DNA from 3 places in the uncultured Paenibacillus sp. genome. Region 2 is predicted to be linked to each of the others. Evidence: riboswitches for the same ligand, from Rfam matches in the RefSeq annotation. Region 2 holds a riboswitch; each other region holds the start of a gene.
The links. Region 2 has a riboswitch for thiamine pyrophosphate ahead of thiC (phosphomethylpyrimidine synthase ThiC). Riboswitches for the same ligand answer to the same signal wherever they lie in the genome.
Positions count from the first base shown of each region.

Region 1: linked by a shared signal. The riboswitch ahead of RWM61_RS13570 (thiazole synthase) and the one ahead of thiC (phosphomethylpyrimidine synthase ThiC) in region 2 are both predicted to bind thiamine pyrophosphate.
Region 3: linked by a shared signal. The riboswitch ahead of RWM61_RS10625 (ABC transporter substrate-binding protein) and the one ahead of thiC (phosphomethylpyrimidine synthase ThiC) in region 2 are both predicted to bind thiamine pyrophosphate.

Region 1 is NZ_CAUPYC010000042.1:26,137-33,989, reverse strand. It holds gene thiH (2-iminoacetate synthase ThiH) at 42-1,181, opposite strand; gene RWM61_RS13570 (thiazole synthase) at 1,178-1,963, opposite strand; TPP riboswitch at 2,019-2,132, opposite strand; cobalamin riboswitch at 2,287-2,490, shown strand; gene RWM61_RS13565 (radical SAM protein) at 2,543-3,286, shown strand; gene nrdD (anaerobic ribonucleoside-triphosphate reductase) at 3,317-5,263, shown strand; gene RWM61_RS13555 (copper-translocating P-type ATPase) at 5,389-7,473, opposite strand; gene RWM61_RS13550 (cold-shock protein) at 7,667-7,853, opposite strand, start outside.
Region 2 is NZ_CAUPYC010000089.1:6,527-14,379, reverse strand. It holds gene asd (archaetidylserine decarboxylase) at 1-513, opposite strand, end outside; gene RWM61_RS18850 (hypothetical protein) at 658-975, shown strand; gene RWM61_RS18845 (cytochrome c oxidase subunit 2A) at 1,233-1,346, shown strand; gene RWM61_RS18840 (cytochrome c oxidase subunit II) at 1,369-1,845, shown strand; gene RWM61_RS18835 (b(o/a)3-type cytochrome-c oxidase subunit 1) at 1,853-3,517, shown strand; TPP riboswitch at 3,608-3,714, shown strand; gene thiC (phosphomethylpyrimidine synthase ThiC) at 3,993-5,753, shown strand; gene RWM61_RS18825 (ThiF family adenylyltransferase) at 5,746-7,011, shown strand; gene thiE (thiamine phosphate synthase) at 6,995-7,853, shown strand, end outside.
Region 3 is NZ_CAUPYC010000027.1:30,849-38,701, reverse strand. It holds gene pstA (phosphate ABC transporter permease PstA) at 1-570, shown strand, start outside; gene pstB (phosphate ABC transporter ATP-binding protein PstB) at 593-1,348, shown strand; gene phoU (phosphate signaling complex protein PhoU) at 1,385-2,044, shown strand; gene RWM61_RS10645 (metalloregulator ArsR/SmtB family transcription factor) at 2,229-2,561, shown strand; gene RWM61_RS10640 (arsenic transporter) at 2,558-3,970, shown strand; gene arsC (arsenate reductase (thioredoxin)) at 4,028-4,453, shown strand; gene RWM61_RS10630 (methyl-accepting chemotaxis protein) at 4,811-5,974, shown strand; TPP riboswitch at 6,048-6,161, shown strand; gene RWM61_RS10625 (ABC transporter substrate-binding protein) at 6,282-7,397, shown strand; gene RWM61_RS10620 (MTH1187 family thiamine-binding protein) at 7,436-7,738, shown strand; gene RWM61_RS10615 (ABC transporter permease) at 7,728-7,853, shown strand, end outside.

The DNA.
Region 1 (7,853 bases), on a different contig from region 2:
AAACCACTTGTTGTGAGGGTGAAAGCGGTGAGTCATTCCGATCACGACTTATAGGAATGAACCGCCATATTACGTCCGCCGAACTTCGGCCAATCCGCCAGTAACGGTTGATAACCTTGGCTTTGCAAAAACAACCGCATTTCTTTGACACTGCGTTCGTCGGACGTTTCAAATTGAGGGATGCCGGCTTTATCGTCCGAATAACCGCCGACAGCGGTGGATGAACCGGCCGACATTTTGGTCACGCCCAATCGGAGCAACCGGTTGCGAAATGTCTTGCTTTCCCTGGTCGAGAGAGTAATTCCCGCCCGCGGCAAAAACAATCGCATCGCCAGCATAGCCTGAACCAACTCTTTATCGTTCACGGTTGATCCCGGGCTCCACCCTCCCAAATGCGGGCGGATCCGGGGAAGCGACACACCGATCTCCGTTGCGGGATACCTGGCTTGCAAATAACGGGCGTGCAGCCCCGCCAGAAATACCTCCTTCCTCCAGTCTTCCAGCCCGAGAAGAGGACCGATCGTCACAGTCCTCATTCCGGCTTGACAGGCCCTTTCCGGCGCATCCAACCGGTACAAGTAATTTCGCTTCGGGCCCTTCCGGTGTAACTCGCGATATGTATCCTCTTTGTACGTTTCCTGATAAAGAGTCAGGCCGTCCACGCCATTGTCGATAAGATCGGCGTACTGCGATTTGTCCATCGGTTGAACTTCCAATGAAACAGAAGCGAAATGCTTCGATAAGATAAGGATGCAGGCCTTCAAGTAATCATGATTCGATTGCTGCGGGGATTCGCCCGTCAACAGCAAAAGATGTTTGATTCCTGCAGCCGCGATCGCGGCGCCTTCTCTTTCAACCTCACGCATCGCGAGTTTTTTTCTCGAAAAAACATGTTCGACGCTGAAGCTGCAGTATGCGCAGGAATTGACGCAGTAGTCCGACACGTATAAAGGAGCGAACAGCAAAATCGTACGGCCGAAATGTTGAACCGTCAGCCGGTGCGCTTTTTGAGCCATCGCTTCCAGGCACGAACCGGCAGCGGGCGACAGCAGCATCAGGAAATCCTGTTCATTCAGTCGGTCTTTCCGTAAAATGCGGAGCACATCCTGCCCGGAAGCTTCCCGGAAAGCTTCAGAATATTCCATTTCTTTCGATTTGCAATAGATTTCATAAAAGCTCAATTCGCCTCCCCCTCTCCCCCCAAAAATCCCGTTAACGGGGAAGAAGCCTCCGCCGTCTGCTTGACCGGTCCCAAACCGGATCGATAAGCAAGCCGTCCGGCATGAACGGCGCTTGCGAACGCCTCGGCCATGGACGCGGGATCCCCCGAGGTCGCGATCGCCGTATTGATCAATACCGCCGCCGCTCCCATTTCCATCGCTTCCGCCGCTTCGGAAGGTTTGCCGATCCCCGCATCGACAATGACGGGCACGTCGAGTTCTTCAATCAAGATGCGGATCATTTCTTTCGTCTGCAGTCCCCGGTTCGAGCCGATCGGCGCTCCGAGAGGCATCACCGCCGCGGCGCCGGCGTCCCGCATCCGTTTGGCGGCAATGAGATCCGGATTCATATAAGGAAAAACGACAAACCCCTCCTTCGCCAATATCGATGTCGCTTGAATCGTTTCTTCATTGTCCGGAAGCAGGTAGGTTTGATCGGGAATAACCTCGATTTTGATCCAATTCCCCATCCCGCCCTCTCTCGAGAGAAGGGCGATTCGTACGGCTTCCTGCGCATTCCGGGCGCCGGATGTATTGGGAAGCAGTTTCATGCCGTCCGGTATGTGCGTCAAACCATCTTCAAAGGACGAATTGAAATCGATTCGCCTTACCGCTACCGTAATAACCTGCGCGCCGGAACGTCCGATTACATCGGAAATCACGGAATCGTTCCCGAATTTGCCCGTGCCCACAAACAAACGGCTGGACAGCGTTGCGCCGCCAATACTAAAAGCATCACCCATCATCTTTTCTCCTCCAATAACAAAAATAGCGCATAGGAATCTATGCGCCCTGCGATCGGCAGAAGATCATGATTCCTACGCTGGCATTACCCAGACCAGGTTCTGCGGTCGAAGGCGAATGCAGCCTTCCTCTCAGCCGGATCAACTTCCAGCTCCCGCTCGTGCATCTCAAGTTTACTGTTCTTTCAAGATTTTTCCCGGCAATCATACCACAGATCAAAGAATAAACCTTATGATGTTTATCACAATCCGGATAAAAAATTATCGAATGACAACCATCACTTTACTTTTTCAATATATTGTATTAGCATTCATTCCAACAACTAAATATAGTGGTTTATGGTATCGGATCATTTTCATGCAAGTGACCGATTGAAAAGGGAAGTTCGGTGAAAATCCGACGCGGTCCCTCCACTGTTACGGCGAGCGACGCCGCACGCAATCCACTGTTTCACCTTGAAACGGGAAGGAAGCGGCGTTCGCATGGACCCGAAGCCAGGAGACCTGCCATAAACGACGACACTGCTTAACCTAAGGAAGATAGGGAGGTGTTATTCGTGTATGTAACCGATTGGTTCTATGTATACGGGCATTTCTGACCTCATTTTGGGGATGGTGGTTGGAAATGCCTTTTTTCGCGGAAAGGAGAATCGGATGCTGGCTTTTTATCCCCGTTTCATTCGTACGTTCGATGATTTGCCCGGTCACGTATCGCTGCTCATTCACGCTTGGAACGGCTGCAACATGCGCTGTTACGGTTGTCATAATCATGACGAATTGATAGCCAAAAAACCGGACGGCCATTTAACCGCCGAACAAGTTATCGAGCGCTTGGGCGAATGCAACGATATGTTCGATGCCGTGTTATTCAGCGGCGGGGAATTCATGATGAACGAGGCTTCGGAAATTAGTCATTTTCTCAATCGGGTGCGAAAGATCTTCAAAGGGAAAATCATTGTTTTTACCAACGGCACGTTCCCGCGTAAATTGCAGCGAATGCTTGCCGACAATTTGGTTGACGGCGTTCATATCGATATGAAGCTGCCGTATCACTGTCTCGATCCCGAGGATGACCGAGAGCTATTCGAAGCGATTATCGGAACCGTCCCTACGAAACGTTGTTGCCGGGACATCCTTGAGTCGGTGGAAACCGTCATTCGGCACAATAGCCGGTTAAGCCAAGTGAGAACGGTGCGATATCCGCTGCTCAGCGATGAATACTTTGAACGAATTCAAGAGTATGTGAACGGATTAAAAACCAAATACGACAGTGTTGTGCCCTATTTCTTGAATCCCTTCCACCCGCCGCAAGTCACCCGATAAAATCATTCACCATCGAACGGAGGAAACACCATGTTTCGTCATTCCAAGGAAATCATCGATACGTTTACATCACCGTCGGAAACCAAACAGGCCGATTATTTGAAAAGGGAAAACAGCAATTTCGTTTATTCATTGCCGTTGTTGCGGCATAACCTGACCAACTTTGCGGAAGAAGAATATTTGCTGCAGCACATTTTACCGGCCAAACTGACCGAATTGTATCGGGACGGCGTAATCTATATTCATGATAAACAATTAAGCCCATATTGCTTGAGCGTCGCTTGCAAAGACATCGCTGCTGCCGGAATCCCCACGCTGGCCAAAAATATGATGTCCTCGAAACCGACTCGAAAGCTTGAAACGCTGCTCCGGCATTTCAGCAACATCGTCGTGCTGATGTCCCAGCAAGTATCCGGTGCCGTCATGTTGTCGCAAATGACGACGATTTCCGCTTCCTACCTGTATTACGAGGAAACGGTCAAAGGACGCCGCTTCACGGAGGACGAACTGAAGCAGCTGTTCCAAAGCCTGATCTGGGAAATGAATATGCCATTGCGCGGCGGATCCCAATCGGCATTCACCAACATTACGCTGGAGTTCGGCAAGCCTTCCGACGAAATCAAGGACGATTTCGTCGTGATCGGCGGTACGCCTCTCGACATTCGTTACCGCGACATTCCATCCGAATACTTCGATCGGATCAACCAGGCCGTAATCGAAGTCATGAAGCAGGGAACCGGTACCGGCATCCCGTTCACTTTTCCGCTGTTAACCGTACCGATTGATGACGCATTCGATTATGAAAACCGGCTGTTCCTCGAAATGCTGGACGGCATGTACCGCTGGGGCGGAGTATATTTCGAGAATTTCCGAACCGAGCCGTTCAAGAATGAACGCTATCGCCGTCTCAATCCGTACATCAAACCACGTGATCCGGAAGTAAGCCGCAGCTTGTGCTGCAGGCTGCAAATCGATTTAACCGTACTGTCGAGACTCGGCAGCGGCATTTTCGGCAGTTCGACCGGATCGACGGGCGCTGTGCAAGTGCTGAACTTGAACCTGAATCGGGGGCTGTTGGAATACGGTCACGATGAAACGCTGCTTTTCACGAAAATCGAAGAGTTTCTGAACGTCATGCAGGAAGGGCATATGGCCAAACGGAGATGGATCGAGCGAAACCGGCAGCTGTATCCGACTTTTTTCGCATTGAACCGCGACTTGTCCAACTATTTCAACGTATTTGCAGTTTCCGGCATGCATGAAGGGCTGGTCAATATCGGTTACCCCGATGGAATGAACAACAAGGAAGGGAAACAGCTGGCGCACCGGATCATGCAATTTATGACGGAAAAAATCAACGAATTTATCGTGAGAGACAAAGTAGCCTGCGGAATCGAGTATGCGCCCGGAGAAAATGCGGCTATCAAATTGGCGCGCCACGATGTGAAATGGGCACAACGCAACAATCGGGACATCTTCGTCCAGGGAACGGGGGAAAATGTGTATTTGACATCGGGCTGCATGCTTCCGTTCAGTGAAGACGACTTTTTGCGGCAAATCGAAAACAGCGCCGAATTTCAAGCTTACGCGACGTCCGGAAGCATTTTGCACCATTTCCTTGAAAGCAGGCTTCAGCCAAAACGATTGGCCGATTATTTAAAGAAAATATTCGATAAACCGATCCAATACATCACTTTGACGCCAACGCTCACGAGTTGTCTGGACTGCAGCTCACAAATCGTCGCGGAAGATGGGAAAAACATTTCCGCTTGCCCCGTCTGCGGCAGTGATGACATCGCTACTTTCAGCCGGGTGATCGGCTACGTCAAGATGATCGCCCGAAAAAGATTGCAAGTGGACAATGAAGGGTATTACACAGGGGATTTCAATTTTTGGAGCAACGCGCGGCGTTTCGACTGGAACACGAGAAAACGTCTGAAAGAGGAGGCCATCGGCAGCCTCCCTATCAAAACATAACAACCTGATGGATAACCGGGTTCTCTCCAGCATGAAAACCGATGGAAAGAACCCGCTTTGCTGTTTGCCAATTTTACAACCTTATTCTTGCAGTTCCTTCGCCTCACCGGCGGGGCGGCAAATCTTCATGCTTTCAACAGCTTGGCATTAATCGCGACGACAATCGTGCTGAGCGACATCAGAACAGCTCCCAAAGCGGGGTTTAAAAGAATGCCCGCGCCATAAAATACGCCGGCTGCCAATGGGATGGCAACGATATTATACCCGGTTGCCCACCATAAGTTTTGAATCATTTTGCTGTATGTTTTCTTGGACAATTCCAGAATGGAAGCCACGTCCTCCGGATCGCTTCGCACCAGGATCACATCCGCCGTCTCAATGGCCACATCCGTTCCGGCTCCCACTGCAATCCCCAGGTCGGCTTTAGCCAACGCCGGAGCGTCGTTTACCCCGTCTCCGGTCATGGCCACGCGATAGCCGCCGCCTTGGATTTCAGCAATTTTGTTCGCTTTTTCATGAGGGAGGACTTCGGCATAGATCTCATCCAGATTGAGCTTGCCCCCAACCCATTCCGCTACCTGCTTGTTGTCGCCGGTCAGCATCATGGAGTGGATGCCCAGGGTTTTCAATTTGTCCACTGCGTTTTTGGCACTTTCCCTGACTTGGTCCGCCAAAGCGATCATTCCGGCAAATCGACCGTCGATTATTGCGAAAACAACGGTTTTTCCTTGTGAAGAAAGCCTGCTGTAGTCTTCAATCCGATAGGGAATGTTCTCCTGCTCCATATAACCGGGACTCACGACTTTAACGTCCTTGCCATTGACTATGCCTTTAAGGCCTTTGCCCGTCATCGCTTCGAACGATTCCGGCCGGGACAGCGTAATGTCGCGCTTCTTCACTTCCTCTACCACACCTTTGGAAATCGGATGCTCGGATTGGGCTTCCAGCGAACCGACAAGGGAGAGGATCTCCGTTTCCTCGAAGCCGGCAGACGGAACAATGTCGGTAATCCCGAATTTCCCTTGTGTCAAAGTACCGGTTTTATCGAACACGACCGCGTTCAACTTTCGAGCTTCCTCAAATGCGGTGCGGTTGCGAATCAACAGCCCTTTTTGGGCCGCTATTGATGTGGATGTGGATACGACAAGAGGAACGGCCAGGCCCAGTGCATGCGGACAAGCGATAATCATGACGGTGACCATCCGCTGCATGGCGAAATCAAAACTGTAACCCATGGATAACCACGTGAGGAGAGTGAGCAAACCGGCACCCAGCGCTATGTAAAATAACCATCTCGCAGCACGGTCCGATAAATTCTGTGTTTTGGATTTGGATTCTTGGGCTTCTCTGACCAAGGCAATGACCTGAGACAAATATCCTTCCTCCCCGGCATTCTGCACTGTGACAGTTAAAGCGCCTTCACCGTTGACGGCGCCTCCGATCACACGGTCGCCCGGATTCTTGACGACCGGAACGGATTCGCCCGTAAGCATCGATTCATCCAGAGAGGATTGACCGTTCACAATGATTCCATCGACGGGAATGCGTTCACCGGGTTTAATTAAAATGGTTTGCTGCGGCTTCAGCTCTGAGACGGCGACTTCCTTCGTCATTCCGCTTGCTGTAATGAGATGCGCTTCCGACGGAATTAACTGCACCAGCTTTTCAAGCGCGTCGGACGCCCCCAAAATGGACTTCATCTCCAGCCAATGACCCAAAAGCATGATGTCGATCAGGGTAGCCAATTCCCAGAAAAAATCGACAGTCGTCACGCCAAAGAGAATGAACGAGCTGTAACCGTACGCGACGACGATAGCCAGCGCGATCAACGTCATCATGCCGGGCGCTTTTCCCGTTAATTCACGATAGGCGCCAATCAAGAATGGGGTACCGCCATAAAAGAAAACAAACGAAGAGAGGAGAAAGAGCAGCACCGTGTCATAGGAGAACCGCCAATCCACACCGAGAAACATTTGGATCATCGGCGACAGGATCAAAATCGGTACCGTAACGGCCAATGAAATATAAAACCGTTTTTTAAAATCATCGACGTGGTGGCCGGCATGCTTGTCCCCGCCGTGTGGGCGGTCGGCTGCCATGGAATGAGAATTGCCATGGTTGTGATGTACATGTTCGGAATGATCGTGCGCAGCCTTTGCCGAATGATTCAAAGCATGATGGTCGTCGCCTTTGCGGTAATCTTTGATCATGACATTCACCTCTTATCCGTAGATGACACAACCGTCGTAAGCTGCCGATAGAGATAATATTACCCTCCTCGGCGTTATTTTAACCTCTTCGTTAATACCTAGCCATCATGTGATATGATCGGTTAAAAACAAAAACGCAAAAACCGCCCGACGAGTCATGAACCATGACTCACGGGCGGTTTGTTCTGGCGACTTACAGTTTGACTACATTCTCGGCTTGCGGGCCGCGGTTGCCTTGCGCAATCGTGAATTGCACGCGTTGGCCCTCATCCAGCGTCTTAAAGCCTTCGCCTTGAATGGCGCTGAAATGCACGAATACGTCGTCGCCGTCGTCCACTTGAATAAAGCCGTAACCTTTCTCCGCGTTAAACCACTTAACC
Region 2 (7,853 bases):
CTTCATATGGCGCAGGCCGAATTCGTTGACCGGATACACGCGGCCGGGCACATGCTCCCGCTCCACGATGACGCCGTCCACGGGGGCATGAATCCGGTGATAGTCGGTAGGGCTAAGATAGAGAACGACGCAGTAACCGTTTTTATAATTTTCGGTGCGGGGGGAACGCGCAAGCAGCTCCTCGACCGTATAATCCTGTCCCTTGATGTTGAGAATGGTGCCGGCGTTGACCGGTCCCGCCCCCGTAATCAGCGCGTCGACCGGACTGACGAGCACATCCTGCCCGGCATCGACCGTTCTCGCGCCGGCTTTCAGCCGCCGCGTGAAAAATTCGTTTAGGGTGCCGTATTCATGCAGCTGTTTCTCCGCTTCGTGCACCGCTATGCCGTACATTTTGGCGAATCGCGGAATGAGCCGGCGGCTTGCGGGGGATTGGGCGAACCGTCCGGTTAATCGCGAAATCCATTTGCGCGAGCCAAGCTCGGTCATCGACCGCAGCAACCATCTGGTCATTCGACTTTCTTCACGTCCTCTCTGACTTTTCAAGCCTTAGTGTGACATAACCTCAGGGACAAATCAATAGACGGAAGCGGTTCCCGCTTCGCCCGGATTCGGTTTCCCGCACAGGCGGGCATTCATAAACAGGCGGATGTATGAATGGTATTCGATCCGGCGATGCTGGCGGAAGAGGTGATGAAGATGGTATGGCTGATGGCGGCCGGCCTGGCCGCGGGGACCGCGCTGCTGTGGTGGATCAGGCGGATGAGCATGAGGGCCTTGAAGGCGACGGATTGGGCGGGGGCAGCGGCGTTGTTTGCGGTGTTCGCGATCGCGGGGGAGAGCGTGGCGGCTACGATCCTGCACGATACCGTGTTCATGACGGAGGTGCACAGGTTTTTTGCGAATCCGTTTTTTCTGATCGGCGCCGGGTATCTGGGGCCGTTCCTGCTGGCGAAAATGCTGGAGCGCAAGTGAGGCCTCCGGCGCCGGCCGCTTTCATAAACATGAATGAAGACGTATTTCAACCTGTTCCGGGAAGGGCAGGTTATTTTGTTTTTATAAGAATACGCCGCGGAGCTTTGCTTCTCTTTTTCGGGGTTATTGTGTCGTTCGTCGCTGTGACTGCCGTCACAAATCCGTCGCAATTATTGGCGGCCGTGTGATTTCCCTCACAACTTTACGCCCTTTTCGGCACGTACAATCGGGGCATGAGACGATGGGAGGGAACGCTCGTGAAAAAGGAACGGGATCCGCAGCTCAAAGGCGCATTCGCCGCCGTACTGCTCCTCGGTTTCATCCTGGCTGCGTCTTGGACGGCCGTCTATTTGCTTTTCATTAACCGATAAATCAAGGGGGGTCCGAACCAACATGCACATTCACAAGCTTGAAAAAATTTGGCTTGCCATCGGCATCGCGATGCTCGTCGTATTCCTCACCGTGCTCGGCGTATCGGCATTCGCGCAAGGCATGCAGCCGCCGAGCGGCAAGCAGCAGGCGATCGATCCGGCGAAGGCGGCGGAGACTCCGCCCTTCGACAAGCCGGGCCTGAGGCAGATCGGGGATAACCGGTACGAAGCGGTCATGCTTGGCTTCGCGTTCGGCTTCGAGCCGCGCCAGCCCATGGAAGTTCCCGCCGGAGCGACGGTCGACTTCGTCGTGACGGCTACCGACGTCGTCCACGGCTTCGCGATTCCGCGCACCAACGTGAACATGATGGTCGTTCCGGGCGAGGTCAGCCGCGTCACCCATACGTTCGACAAGCCCGGGGAGTATTTGATCCTCTGCAATGAGTACTGCGGAATCGGGCATGAATACATGCAGACGAAAATCGTCGTGAAAGGGTAAAATGACCATGCAAATGACAGCTTCCAATGGGACGCACAGGCCTTTCGACCGCCGCGACAGCGCCCTGGTGCTCGCGCACGTGCTTTTTGCCTTTGCCGCGTTGCTGATCGGCGGCATCGCCGGCCTGCTGCAGGGCCTTGTCCGCGGCGGAATGGTAACGCTGCCGGCGAACATCGGCTACTATCAGCTTCTGACCGCGCACGGCGTGCTGATGGCACTCATTTTTACAACATTTTTCATCATGGGCTTCATCTACGCGGGCCTGGCCAAAACATTGGGCGGGCATCTGCTCGACAGCGCAAGACGCCTCGGCTGGGCAGGCTTTGCGATCATGGGGCTGGGCACCGTGCTCGGCACGATCATGATCCTGCTCAACAAGGCGACGGTGCTGTATACGTTCTATGCGCCGATGAAAGCCGACTCGTTGTTCTATATCGCACTGGTGCTGATCGTCGTCGGCAGCTGGATCAGCGGCGCGGGCATGATCCGCAATTACAGCTATTGGAAAAAAACGCACAAGGGCCAGACCTCGCCGCTGTTCGCCTTCATGGGCATCGTGACGATGGCGCTGTGGCTGATCGCGACGCTCGGCGTTGCCGTGGAGGTGCTGTTCCAGCTGCTGCCCTGGTCGTTCGGCTGGGTCGACACGGTCGACGTTGTGCTGAGCCGGACGCTGTTCTGGTATTTCGGCCATCCGCTCGTCTACTTCTGGCTGCTGCCGGCTTACATGTGCTGGTACGTATGCGTGCCGAAAATGATCGGCGGCAAGCTGTTCAGCGATTCGCTTGCACGGCTGGCTTTTCTGCTGTTCCTGCTGTTCTCGATTCCGGTCGGCTTCCACCACCAGCTTATGGAGCCTGGTATCACGCCGTTCTGGAAATACCTGCAGGTCGTGCTCACCTTCATGGTCGTCATCCCGTCCCTGATGACCGCCTTCTCGCTGTTCGCCACGTTTGAGATGGCCGGACGCAAGCGCGGAGGCACAGGGCTGTTCGGCTGGCTGCGAAAGCTGCCCTGGAAGGACGCGCGTTTCTTCGCGCCGTTTATGGGAATGGTCATCTTCATTCCTGCAGGGGCAGGCGGTCTTGTCAACGCGAGCAACCAGATGAACGCGGTCGTGCACAATACGCTTTTTGTAACGGGGCATTTTCATCTGACGGTGGCGTCCAGCGTCGCGCTGACCTTTTTCGGCATTGCCTATTGGCTGATTCCTGCCGTAACCGGGCGCAAGCTGACGGCGAAATTGCACCGCTGGGGCATCATCCAGACGATCGTCTGGGCGGTCGGCATGTTCCTGATGTCGGGAGCGATGCATCTGGTCGGCCTGTTCGGCGCGCCGCGCAGAACGGCGTACACGACGTACCAGGGCAATCCGGAAGCCGCCGCCTGGATTCCCTATTACGTAACGGTCGCCGTCGGGGGCGTGATCCTGTTCGTCGGCGTGCTCATTCTGGTCGGCATCATCATCGGGCTGCTGCGCGCGCCGAAGGGCGAGGAGGAGTTTCCGATCGCCGAAGCGGAAGCGGATGCGGCGCCTACGCCTCGTTACCTCGAGCGCTGGAGCGTCTGGATCGGGATTGCCGTCGCGCTTATCCTGATCGCCTATACGGTGCCGGTGATCGATATGATCAGCAGCGACGCGCCGGGCGCGAAAGGGCTGGTGACGTGGTAGCCGTTGGGCAATTCGACACCCGGCAAATCAACGACAACCCGGCAAGTCAAGGGTTGACAATAACGAAGGCTTACGTTTATAGTCTAAGCATGTATCCACTAGGGGCGCCCCCCGCGGGCTGAGATAAGGCGAAACGCCTTGGTCCCTTCGAACCTGATCTGGGTTATGCCAGCGTAGGAAAGTGGGAATATGCCCGGCCATCCGTTTCACGCAGCCGCTTCCGTCCGGCGCGGAGCAATCCGCGCGGAAACCTTGCGGCCGCCGCCGCCCGCATGTTTCAGCCGCTTCCTCGCCGAAGCGGCTTTTTTGCGTCCCTGAGGGCGCGGAAGGCCCCTTTTCCGGCGAGCGGAGCGGCGCGGACGGCGGCGTGCCGGCTTGTGATCGAAGACGCGGCGGGCATAGACGTCACGGCTCGCGGCCGTGACTCCCTCTTGCCTCCTGGTGGATAACGACTTGTATCCTAGGAGGTATTTTTATGTCCATTTTAACGACTCCACTGCCGGGCAGCCGGAAAACGTACGTGAACGGACCGCGCGGGGATGTGCGTGTTCCGATGCGGGAAATCGCGCTTGAGCCGAGCTCGGTGCGCGGAGAGGAAATTCCGAACGAGCCGGTGCTCGTCTATGACGCAAGCGGTCCTTATACGGATCCGTCTTACACGGCCGACGTCCGCAAAGGGCTGCCGGGCTTGCGCGAGGGCTGGATTGCCGAGCGGGAGGACACCGAAACGTATGAAGGAAGAACGCTTCGTCCGGAGGATAACGGCTTCCGATCGGCGGAGAAGGCGGAGGAGCTCGGCGCGGAACGGTTTCCCGGGCTGGACCGGAAGCCGCTGCGCGCCAAAGCCGGCGGCAATGTGACGCAGCTGCACTATGCCCGCAAAGGGATCGTCACGCCGGAGATGCAGTTCATCGCCGTGCGCGAGGGGATGGATCCCGAATTCGTGCGTGCGGAGGTGGCGGCGGGCCGCGCGGTCATTCCGGCGAACGTCAATCATCCCGAGAGCGAGCCGATGATCATCGGGCGTCATTTTCACGTGAAAATCAACGCCAACATCGGCAACTCCGCGGTTGCCTCTTCGATCGAGGAAGAGGTCGAGAAAATGACGTGGGCGACCCGCTGGGGCGCGGATACGATTATGGATCTGTCCACGGGACGCAACATCCACACGACGCGCGAGTGGATCGTTCGCAATTCCCCCGTGCCGGTCGGCACGGTGCCGATCTACCAGGCGCTGGAGAAGGTGAACGGCGTGGCGGAGGATCTGACGTGGGAAGTGTTCCGCGATACGCTCATCGAGCAGGCCGAGCAGGGCGTCGATTACTTCACGATCCATGCGGGCGTGCTGCTTCGTTACGTGCCGCTGACGGCAAAGCGGGTGACCGGCATCGTCTCGCGCGGCGGCTCGATTATGGCGGCCTGGTGCCTGGCGCACCACAAGGAGAACTTCCTGTATACGCATTTTGAAGAGATTTGCGAGATCATGAAAGCCTACGACGTGACGTTCTCGCTGGGCGACGGCCTGCGGCCGGGCTCGATCGCCGATGCGAACGACGAGGCGCAGTTCGCGGAGCTGGATACGCTCGGCGAGCTGACGCAAATCGCCTGGAAGCACGATGTGCAGGTAATGATCGAGGGACCCGGCCATGTGCCGATGCATCTGATCAAGGAGAACGTCGACCGCCAGATGGAGGTGTGCGGCGAAGCGCCGTTCTACACGCTCGGACCGCTGACGACCGATATCGCGCCGGGCTACGACCACATTACGTCGGCGATCGGCGCCGCGATGATCGGTTGGTTCGGCACCGCGATGCTCTGCTACGTAACGCCGAAAGAACACCTTGGCCTGCCGAACAAAGAGGACGTCAAGGACGGCGTGATCGCCTACAAAATCGCGGCCCACGCGGCAGACCTCGCCAAAGGGCATCCGCGCGCGCGGATGCGCGACGATGCGCTGTCCAAGGCGAGGTTCGAGTTCCGCTGGCGCGACCAGTTCCATCTGTCGCTCGATCCGGAGCGGGCGATGTCCTATCACGACGAGACGCTGCCGGCGGAAGCGGCGAAGTCGGCGCATTTCTGCTCGATGTGCGGGCCTAAGTTCTGCAGCATGCGGATTACCCAGGACATCCGCGACTACGCGGAAAAGAACGGCCTCGACACCGAAGAAGCGATTGCGGCCGGGATGAAGGAGCAGTCGGAGTCGTTCAAGGCCGGAGGCGGCAAAATTTATGCGTGAGGCCGCGGCCGGTTTGACGGGGATGGAAGAACCGGCTGCGGAATGGCGCGAGCGTTACTCCCGCCAAATCCGGTTTGCGCCGATCGGCGAAAGCGGACAGCGCCGGCTGGGCGAAGCCGCGGTGCTGATAGTGGGCGCCGGGGCGCTAGGCGCCTCGCTGGCGCAGCATATGGTTCGCGCCGGCGTCGGGCTGGTCCGGCTCGCGGACCGCGATTACGTCGAGCCGAGCAACCTGCAGCGGCAGGTGCTGTTCGACGAGGAGGACGCGCGGCTGGCGCTGCCGAAAGCCGTCGCGGCGGCCCGCAGATTGCGCGGCATCAACAGCGCCGTGACGGTTGAGGAGCATGTGGCCGACGTCGGCCGGCGGGAAGCGTCGGAGCTCACGAGGGGCGTGGATCTCGTGCTTGACGGGACGGATAATGCGGCGGCCAGGCTTGCGTTGAACGATGCCTGCTACAGCCGCGGCATTCCGTTGCTGTACGGCGGTGTGACCGGCGCGCAGGGAATGAGCGCGGCGTTTATTCCCGGCGAGACGGCATGCCTGCGCTGCGTGATCGGCGGAGAGGACGGCGGCGATGGCGAGACGTGCGATACGGCGGGCGTGATTTCGCCGGCGGTCGAGCTCGTAGCCGCGCTTCAGGCGGGTGAAGCGTTGAAGTGGCTCGCCGGCAGGCGTGAGGCGATGCGCGGCACCTGGCTTTCGGCGGCGCTGTGGCCTTTTGCGGTTCGCGAGATGAGGCTGCCCGCGCCGCAGCCGGATTGCCCCGTATGCGGCGGGGAACGGCCGGCATCGGTGGAACGCGATGCGCCCTCAGGCGGCGATCGGGAGCCCGCGGATCGCCGCGACCGGGTGACCGCAAGCGGCGGTCGGGCGGTAGGCGGCGTCGACCGGGAAGCGGGAAGCGTCGACCGAGAGGCGGATAGCAGCGGTCGCGCGGCGGGAAGCGGCGACACAAGACAAAGCTTCGCCGCGGCGGCCCTGTGCGGACGCGATACGGTGCAGGTGACGACAGGCCGGCCGCTGGAGCTGGACGCTTTTGAACGCCGCTGGCTGTCCGCGGGCGTCGCCGTCGACCGCAATCCTTATTTGCTCCGGGCGTCGCTTGACGGGGGCGTTCGGCTTGTTCTTTTTCCGGATGGGCGCGTACTTGTTCAAGGCACTTCGGACATTGCGGAGGCGGTTCGTCTATGCGGCGAATACGTGAACGATTATGAAACGGAGAGGGAGGCTGGCATTCGACATGGCGTTGGAACGTGATTTTTCCCTCTATGTCATCACAGGTGAAAACAATCATCCCGGGCGGTCGATGATAGAGGTGATGGAAGCCGCCTTGGCCGGAGGCGCCGATATCTTGCAGCTTCGCGACAAGACCGCGGCGCCCGGCGAGCTTCTGGAGAAGGCGCGGGCGCTTCGCGAGTTGACCAGGCGATACGGCGTGCCGTTTATCGTGAACGACCATCTTGATATCGCCATTGCGTCGGATGCCGACGGCGTGCATCTCGGCCAGGAGGATATGCCGATTGCGGAAGCCAGAAGACGGCTTGGTCCGGACCGCATCATCGGGATCTCGACGCATGCCGTCGGGCAGGCGAGGGAGGCCGAGCTTGCCGGAGCCGATTATATCGGCGTCGGTCCCGTGTTCCCGACCGGCACGAAGCCCGGCAGGCAGGCGGTGACGACATCTTACGTTCGGCAGGTTGCGGCGGAAATTCGCATTCCGTGGGTGGCGATCGGCGGGATTACTCCGGATAACGCGGAAGAAGTGCTGGCTGCCGGGGCGACGAGGCTGTGCGCGGTGTCGGCGATTGTCGGGAGCCCGGATCCGGCCGGTGTTTGCCGTACGTTCAAGGCGAAGATTCAGGCGGCTGTCGGGGCGCAAGGAGCCGATGCGGGTTTTGGCATGGTTACGAGCGCCGGCTCAGGCTCAGAATCCGAATCAGGTTTCGGATCAGGTTCCGGTATCGGCTCCGACGATGGCTCGGACGGCTCGATCGCAGTGCGGATCAACGGCCGGGAGGAGCGTGTTCGGCCCGGCTCTCTGCGTCAGTTGATCGAATCGTACGGCCTCGGGGACAAACGTATTGTCGCGGAGCTGGACG
Region 3 (7,853 bases), on a different contig from region 2:
GCGCGCAAGAACCGTTTTACCCGCTTGATCCAATTGAACATCAGCACGCTTGCCGGCGTTCCTTCCATTGTGTATGGGATTCTGGGTTTGACGCTGTTCGTCCGCCTGCTGAACTTGGAGCGCAGTTTGATGGCCGGAACCTTGACGATGACCCTGCTCGTTTTGCCGATCATTATCGTCTCGGCTCAGGAAGCGATACGGGCGGTGCCTAAATCGCGGCGCGACGCTTCCTTCGCACTGGGCGCCAACAAATGGCAGACCGTGTCCCGTTCCGTGCTTCCATCGGCGTTTCCGGGAATCCTGACCGGCGTCATCCTGGCCATATCGAGGGCGATCGGAGAAACGGCCCCGCTCGTGATGATCGGCGCGCTTACCTTTGTCGCTTTTCTTCCGAATTCCGTGATGGACTCTTTTACGGTTATGCCGATCCAAATCTTCAACTGGCTGTCCCGTCCGCAGCAAGAGTTTCATGCACTCGCGGCCGCCGGCATTATCGTGCTGCTGTCGTTGCTGCTGCTGATGAACTTCTCGGCGATCCTGCTGCGAAACAAATATCAGAAATACAAATGATACCAGAAACCGGAGGATCACTATGCGATCATTAATCGATATCCAGAAGCTGAATTTGTTTTACGGTGATTTCCACGCTTTGAAAAACGTAACCCTGGAAATTCCCGAGAAGGCGATCACCGCTTTCATCGGCCCTTCGGGATGCGGTAAATCGACGCTGCTGCGGACGCTTAACCGAATGAACGATATGATACCCGGGACAAGAATCGAGGGCAGTATCAGAATCGCCGGTACGGAACTGTATTCCGACGCGGTGGATGTCGAAACATTGCGGAAAAAAGTCGGTATGGTATTCCAGCAGCCGAATCCGTTTCCGAAATCGATCTACGACAATATCGCGTACGGGCCGCGTCTGCACGGCATCACAAAAAAGAAAGAGCTTGATGAGATCGTGGAAAACAGTTTGCGTGCGGCCGCACTGTGGGACGAGGTAAAAGATCACCTGAAACGCTCGGCATTGAGTATTTCCGGCGGGCAGCAGCAGCGTTTGTGCATCGCGCGCGCTCTGGCCGTTAACCCTGACATTCTGCTTATGGATGAAGCAACCTCTGCGCTGGACCCGATTTCAACCTTGAAAATCGAAGAACTTGCGCAAGAGCTGAAGGATCGTTATACGATCGTTATGGTCACGCATAATATGCATCAAGCGGCTCGCGTATCCCATCAAACCGTCTTTTTCCTGAATGGAGAGGTCATTGAGTATGCGGGTACGGAAAAGCTGTTCTCCAATCCGAGCGATCAACGAACCGAGGACTACATCAGCGGGCGCTTCGGATAACACACAGCGGCATCATTTATAGGAGGGAACCCGATTATGACAAGACGGATTGAATTCGACCAAGGATTAGAGGAATTGAATAAATTGATCGTGGAGATGGGCGGAAGAGTGGAAAATGCGCTTTCTGAAGCGATGAAGGCATTGGCGGCGGTCGATATAGAGCAAGCCAAACTGATCATCAGGGCAGATTCCGAAATCAACCAGATGGAAGAAAAAATTACGGACATCGGGTCGAGACTGATTGCCACGCAACAGCCGGTCGCCAAGGATTTGCGCCGGATACTGGTCGCTTTCAAGATATCGAACGATTTGGAGCGCATGGCTGACTTGGCAGTGGATATCGCAAAGGCGGTAGTGCGCTTCGAGGGACAGCGTCTCATCAAACCGCTTGTCGACCTCCCGCGGATGGCGGAGACCGTTCAGACGATGATTTACGAGTCGACACAGGCGTTTATTCGCGAGAGTGTGGATTTGGCTTACAAAATGGCGAAGGATGACGATGCGGTAGATGCGCTTTACAGCCAAATCTTAATGGATTTGTTCGCCTTGATGATCGAGGATCCGAAGAACGCCAATCAGGTGATGAATTTAAGCTTCGTCGGCCGCTACATCGAACGCATCGGCGACCATGCGACAAATATCGGAGAGAGCGTGGTTTATCTTGTGACCGGCAAACGTCCGGATTTGAACGCGTAACCTCATTGCTTGCCTAGGTACGATAAATTCCCCGACGCTGCTGAATGGGTGATTAGCAACCACCTGTGCTCGGGGTTTTTTCGCCCATAATATCAGCATTTGATTATATAATTTAATCATTATATAATGATGAAGTGGTTGGATCGTTTCTTGTGATGGAGATGAGACCAAGAGGGGGTAACAAATGGAGGATCGTATGGATGAGATGGCTGAAGTGTTTAAACTGTTGGGGGATAAAACAAGGCTGTCCATTATTGCGTTGTTGAACGAGAGGGAGCTTTGCGTATGCGATATTGTCGATCTTACCGGCATGTCCCAACCGAACGCCAGTCAACATCTGCGAAAATTAAAGACAGCGGGGCTGGTAAATGAAACCCGTAAACGACAATGGGTTTATTATTCCCTCAGCTTACCTGTCAAACCGTATCTCCGGGGCATTTTAGACCATTTGCCGTCCATGAAAGACAAGATTGAAGCCTTAAAAGGAAACGACTGTGAGGTGCAGGAGCAAGCATGATTTCAACCGCGCTTGTCATTTTTCTCGTGACCCTCGCCTTTGTGATCTGGCAGCCTAAAGGCTTGAATATCGGTTGGTCTGCCGCAGTTGGGGCGGTTCTCGCTTTAGTATTCGGCGTCGTGTCTTTCACCGATGTCATCACGGTGACGGGTATTGTCTGGAATGCCACCTTGGCATTCGTGGCCATCATTCTGATTTCGCTAGTCCTGGATGAAATCGGTTTTTTCGAATGGGCCGCGTTGCATATGGCGCGGCTTGCAAACGGCAACGGCATATTAATGTTTGTTTACATCATTCTGCTCGGCGCGGCGGTGGCCGCTTTGTTCGCCAACGACGGGGCGGCCCTCATCATCACGCCGATCGTTCTGGCGATGGTGCGCGCCTTAAAGTTTGATGAAAAAATGGTTTTGCCGTTTATTATGGCAAGCGGCTTTATCGCGGATACGGCATCTTTGCCGCTTGTTGTGAGCAATTTGGTGAACATCGTATCGGCAGACTATTTTGGAATCGGTTTTGCCGAATATGCCAGCCGAATGATTGTGCCTGATTTTTTCTCCATCGGGACCAGTTTGCTGGTGCTCCACCTTTACTTCCGCAAGAGCATTCCCAAAGGCTATCATTTCGCCCAACTCAAAAAGCCGCACGAAGCAATCAAAGATATGAGGTTGTTTAAGTGGTCCTGGGTCATTCTGGCCGTATTGCTGGCGGCTTATTTCCTGAGCGGGCCGGCCGCTGTTCCGGTGTCCGTCATCGCCGGCGCGGCAGCCGCAGCGTTCCTCCTGGCAGCGCGTAAAAGCCCCGTAATCCATACGGCAAAATTGGTCAAAGATGCGCCTTGGGCAGTCGTCATTTTCTCCATCGGCATGTATGTCGTCGTTTATGGTTTAAGAAATGTCGGACTTACGGACGTGCTTGGGTCCTTTATTCAATCCGTCGCGGACAAAGGGCTTTTCATCGCAACCATCGGCATGGGCTTTATCGCTGCCTTCCTGTCTTCCATCATGAACAATATGCCGACCGTGATGATCGATGCGCTGGCCGTCAATGGAACGCAGACGCAAGGCGTCATACGCGAGGCGCTCATTTACGCGAATGTGGTCGGTTCCGACTTGGGGCCGAAAATAACGCCAATCGGATCCCTGGCCACTCTTTTGTGGCTGCATGTGCTTTCCCGCAAAGGCGTGAAGATCGGCTGGGGTTATTATTTTAAAATCGGAATCATCTTGACGGTGCCTACTTTGTTCATGACTCTTACGGGGCTTTACTTATGGCTTCGATTTATTCATTCATCCAATGTGAACATCTGGATTTCTATCGGCACGATCGGCTTGGCCATTGCGGGCGCCGCTTTGGTTGTGAACCTGATTCGGGCGAACAAGCAGGCGAAAAGAGGGCACCAGCGTGTTTAACCGCATTGCATAATGTTTTGCCAAAATAATCATGATAACTAAGGGAGTGCGTCAACGATGGAGAAAAAACCGCTTGTTTATTTTTTGTGCACAGGCAACTCCTGCAGGAGCCAAATTGCCGACGGGTTCTTAAAAGCCTTGGGCGGCGATAAATACGAGGTGAAAAGCGCCGGACTTGAAGCGCACGGATTAAATCCGCGCGCCGTGCAGGTCATGAAAGAAGCAGGGGTGGATATCGGTTCCAACACGTCAGATGTTATCGATCCCGATACTTTGAACCGTGCAGATTACGTTATTACGCTTTGCGGCCATGCGGACGAACACTGCCCGGTGATTGTGAACCGGAATGTAACCAAGTGGCACTGGGGCTTCGACGATCCCGCAAAAGCGACGGGTACGGAAGAACAAATTATGGCCCAGTTCCGCGAGGTGCGCGATTCGATCAAAAGCAGGATTGTGCGGTTTGTCCAGGAAGGCAAGTAATTTTTGCATCATGTTTTTCCCAGGACATGATAACGAACATACATCCACCTGAAAGGCTGGTATCGAATTGGATCTTGAGAAGGAACATAACGAAGACGGGTCGCCTTCGGACAAAACAATAGTCGAGCAGGTGAATATTGAGATGGATCGTAAATTCTACGGAGAAAATGAGGTGCGGCAACCTGAAGAAACGACGGCGCCGTTCATTAACCGCAATCAGAGTTGAATCGCGGACTTGCGGTGTGACCGATTTTTGTCGAAATTTAACATACGCTTTACACACCCAGGCATCTCATTTGATCATGGTCAATTAAGATTTGGTAAAAGACAGAGATTAGAGGAGATGGAAGGGGTAGCATGTTAGTGGCAAAACGGATGGAACAAACGTCAATTCCGGTGATTATACCGGAAGTCGAAGAGCGGCCCGGCTATCGTTCGCCGGTGATTTCGGATGCCGTCCGTCCGGCTATATCCGTTCATCCGACCGATTCCTGCGAGCATACGGCCAAATTATTCGAGCTCCATGCGGACGCCGAATGTTTTGTCGTTTGCAACGAGGAACAGGCACCCGTCGGGCTCATTATGCGGGACCGTTTTTTCAGAAACCTGAGCAGGCGGTTCGGCACCGCCCTGTATTATGAAAAGCCGGTTGACCGGCTGATGGATCCGAAGCCGTTCATCGTCGACAAATCGGTGCCGCCCCACGAGCTCTTGGATCGGGCGCTCGGACGGGAGGGAGCATCGTTCTACGATTGTGTCGTCGTTACCGACGGAAGCAAGCTTGCCGGAATTCTGTCGGTTGCCGATCTGCTCGATATTTCCCGGTTGCTCCAGAAACAGGCTATAGAATCTCAAGTCAATACAATCCTGGGAGCCGAGCGTATGATGCTGGAGATTAACGAGGCTGTCACGGCCGTTCGCCGATCGAGCGCCCAAGGAGACGCATTGTCCGAGAAGATGGTCGACCTGACGTTAAAAGGGAAAAATGAGCTGAACGGCGTCGGTGAGGCGTTCTCCGGTTTCGCTGAGCGCACGATCAAGCAAGAGATCCAGATGACAGATCTGCAGAAGCGGGCGAACGGCGTCAACCAAGTGTCCGCCCTGATCCGTGAATTGGCCGATCAATGCAACCTGCTTGCCGTCAATGCGACGATCGAAGCGGCGAGAGCCGGCGAGCATGGAAGGGGCTTTGCCGTCGTGGCTGATGAAATAAGGAAGCTTGCGACACAAACGAAGCGATCGGCGGACGAGATTACGGACACCGTCAAGGCGATACTTGAATCCGTGTCGAAAACAGCCGAGCTTGTCTGTGCCGGCAAAGAGTACGCGGCCTGCAGCGAAGCTTCGGTGTCCCGCGCGGAGGCGGTATTCGAGCAATTATTCCATGCGGCAGCCGACAACAGAACCAGCGCCAGGACAATCGATGCCTTGGCCGCGAAGGCCTATGAACGATCGGAGAAAGTCACGGGAGACATACTCCGATTAAGAAGAGATCTGCAAACTGCAAACCGCCAGTCTTAAAGATTAGTATACATACATGTCGCAACGGTGGAATTTTGCCGCGGTTTTGCTATAATAGGCATAACGACAATCGAATAAGCACCGGGGGAGCTGGGCAGGCCGGCTGAGAGGGTATCCCGCTATACGATACCGACCCTTATACCTGATCTGGATAATGCCAGCGTAGGAACACGGTAAGCCGCGCTTTGACGCGCGTTTCGCTTGCGGAGCGCGAAGGGGTGGCGGTTGTCACGCGAATAGACGCCTTGGGATCGGGGGCGTTTTTTTGTTGTCGAAATATGGGTGGGGGAAGAGAGAGGGACAAGACATGAGGAACAAGGTTCGCAAAGGCTGGAAATGGAGCGTCGCCTTGCTGGCGATTATGCTGGCGCTGGCGGGCTGCGGAAGCGGCGGCAATAACGGCGGGGGAAATAACGGCGCGGCCGGGGAGAACGCCGGCAACGCCGGAGGCGGCAATGCCGCCGCGAACGTTGGGGGAACGAACGGCGAAGCGGGCACGGACGGTGCTGCAGACGGGACGGAAGAGCTCGCGAAGGTGAAGGTGATGCTCGACTGGACGCCGAATACGAACCATACGGGGCTCTACGTCGCGCGCGACAAAGGCTTCTGGCGCGAACGCGGACTGGACGTGGAGATCGTGCAGCCGGGCGAAGGGACGGTCGAGCAGCTGATCGCTTCGGGCGAAGCCGAGTTCGGCGTCAGCTACCAGGAGCAGCTGACGATGGCGCGCACCCAGCAGGTGCCGATCGTGTCGCTGGCGGCCGTGATTCAGCACAACACGTCGGGCTTCGCTTCGCCGGTCGATAAGAACATCAAGACGCCGAAAGATTTCGAGGGCAAGAAGTACGGCGGCTGGGGCTCGCCGGTCGAAGAGGCCGTCATCGGGTCGATCATGCAGGCGGAAGGCGCCGACGTAAGCAAGGTGGAAATCGTCAGCACGGGCGTCACGGACTTTTTCACCTCGGTGAAGCGGGACATCGATTTTGCCTGGATCTATTACGCGTGGACGGGCGTCGAGGCGGAGCTGCGGGGCGAGCCGATCAATATGGTTTATTTGACCGACTACAGCGACAAGCTGGATTACTACACGCCGGTGCTCGCCACGAGCGAGAAAATGATCGCGGACAAGCCGGACATCGTGCGCGCTTTCGTCGAGGGCGCGGCGGAAGGCTATAATTTCGCGATCGACAATCCCGGCGAGGCGGCCGATGTGCTGATTGCGGCAGAGCCCGATTTGAACAAGGAGCTCGTGAAGGCGAGCCAGAAATGGCTGGCCCCTAAGTACCGTGACGACGCGGCCCGCTGGGGCGAGCAGAAGCTTGAGGTATGGTCGAATTACGCGGAGTGGATGACCGAGCGCAAGCTGCTCGAGGGCGAGTTCGACCCGCAGAAGGCGTTCACGAACGACTTTCTGCCGCAATAACGGCGGATGAAGCTTGAACGAGAGGAAGATGGGGAACGATGGCCGACGCGCTGCTGAGCATTCAAATTTTGCCGCACACGCCGAACGGGGAAAGCGTCATTCCGTATGTCGACCGGGCAATCGAGATCGTCAAGGCGACGGGGCTGCCTTACCGGGTCGCGCCGCTCGAGACGACGATGGAGGGCGATATGGACCGGCTGCTTGCGGTGGTGAAGGATATGAACGAGGCGATGGCGGAGATGGGCTGTCCGTCCGTCATTTCGCAGATCAAAATCTACTACAATCCGAAGGACGGCGCCTCGATGGGCCGTCTGCTGGAGAAATATCCCGATGGGCAATAGCCTGCGCAAAGGATGGCCGCCTCTGGCGGTCATTGCCGTTTTCCTGGCCTTGTGGCAGGGCGCCGTCGCCCTTTGGGACATCCCCGCTTACCGGCTCCCCGGTCCGGTTGAAGTG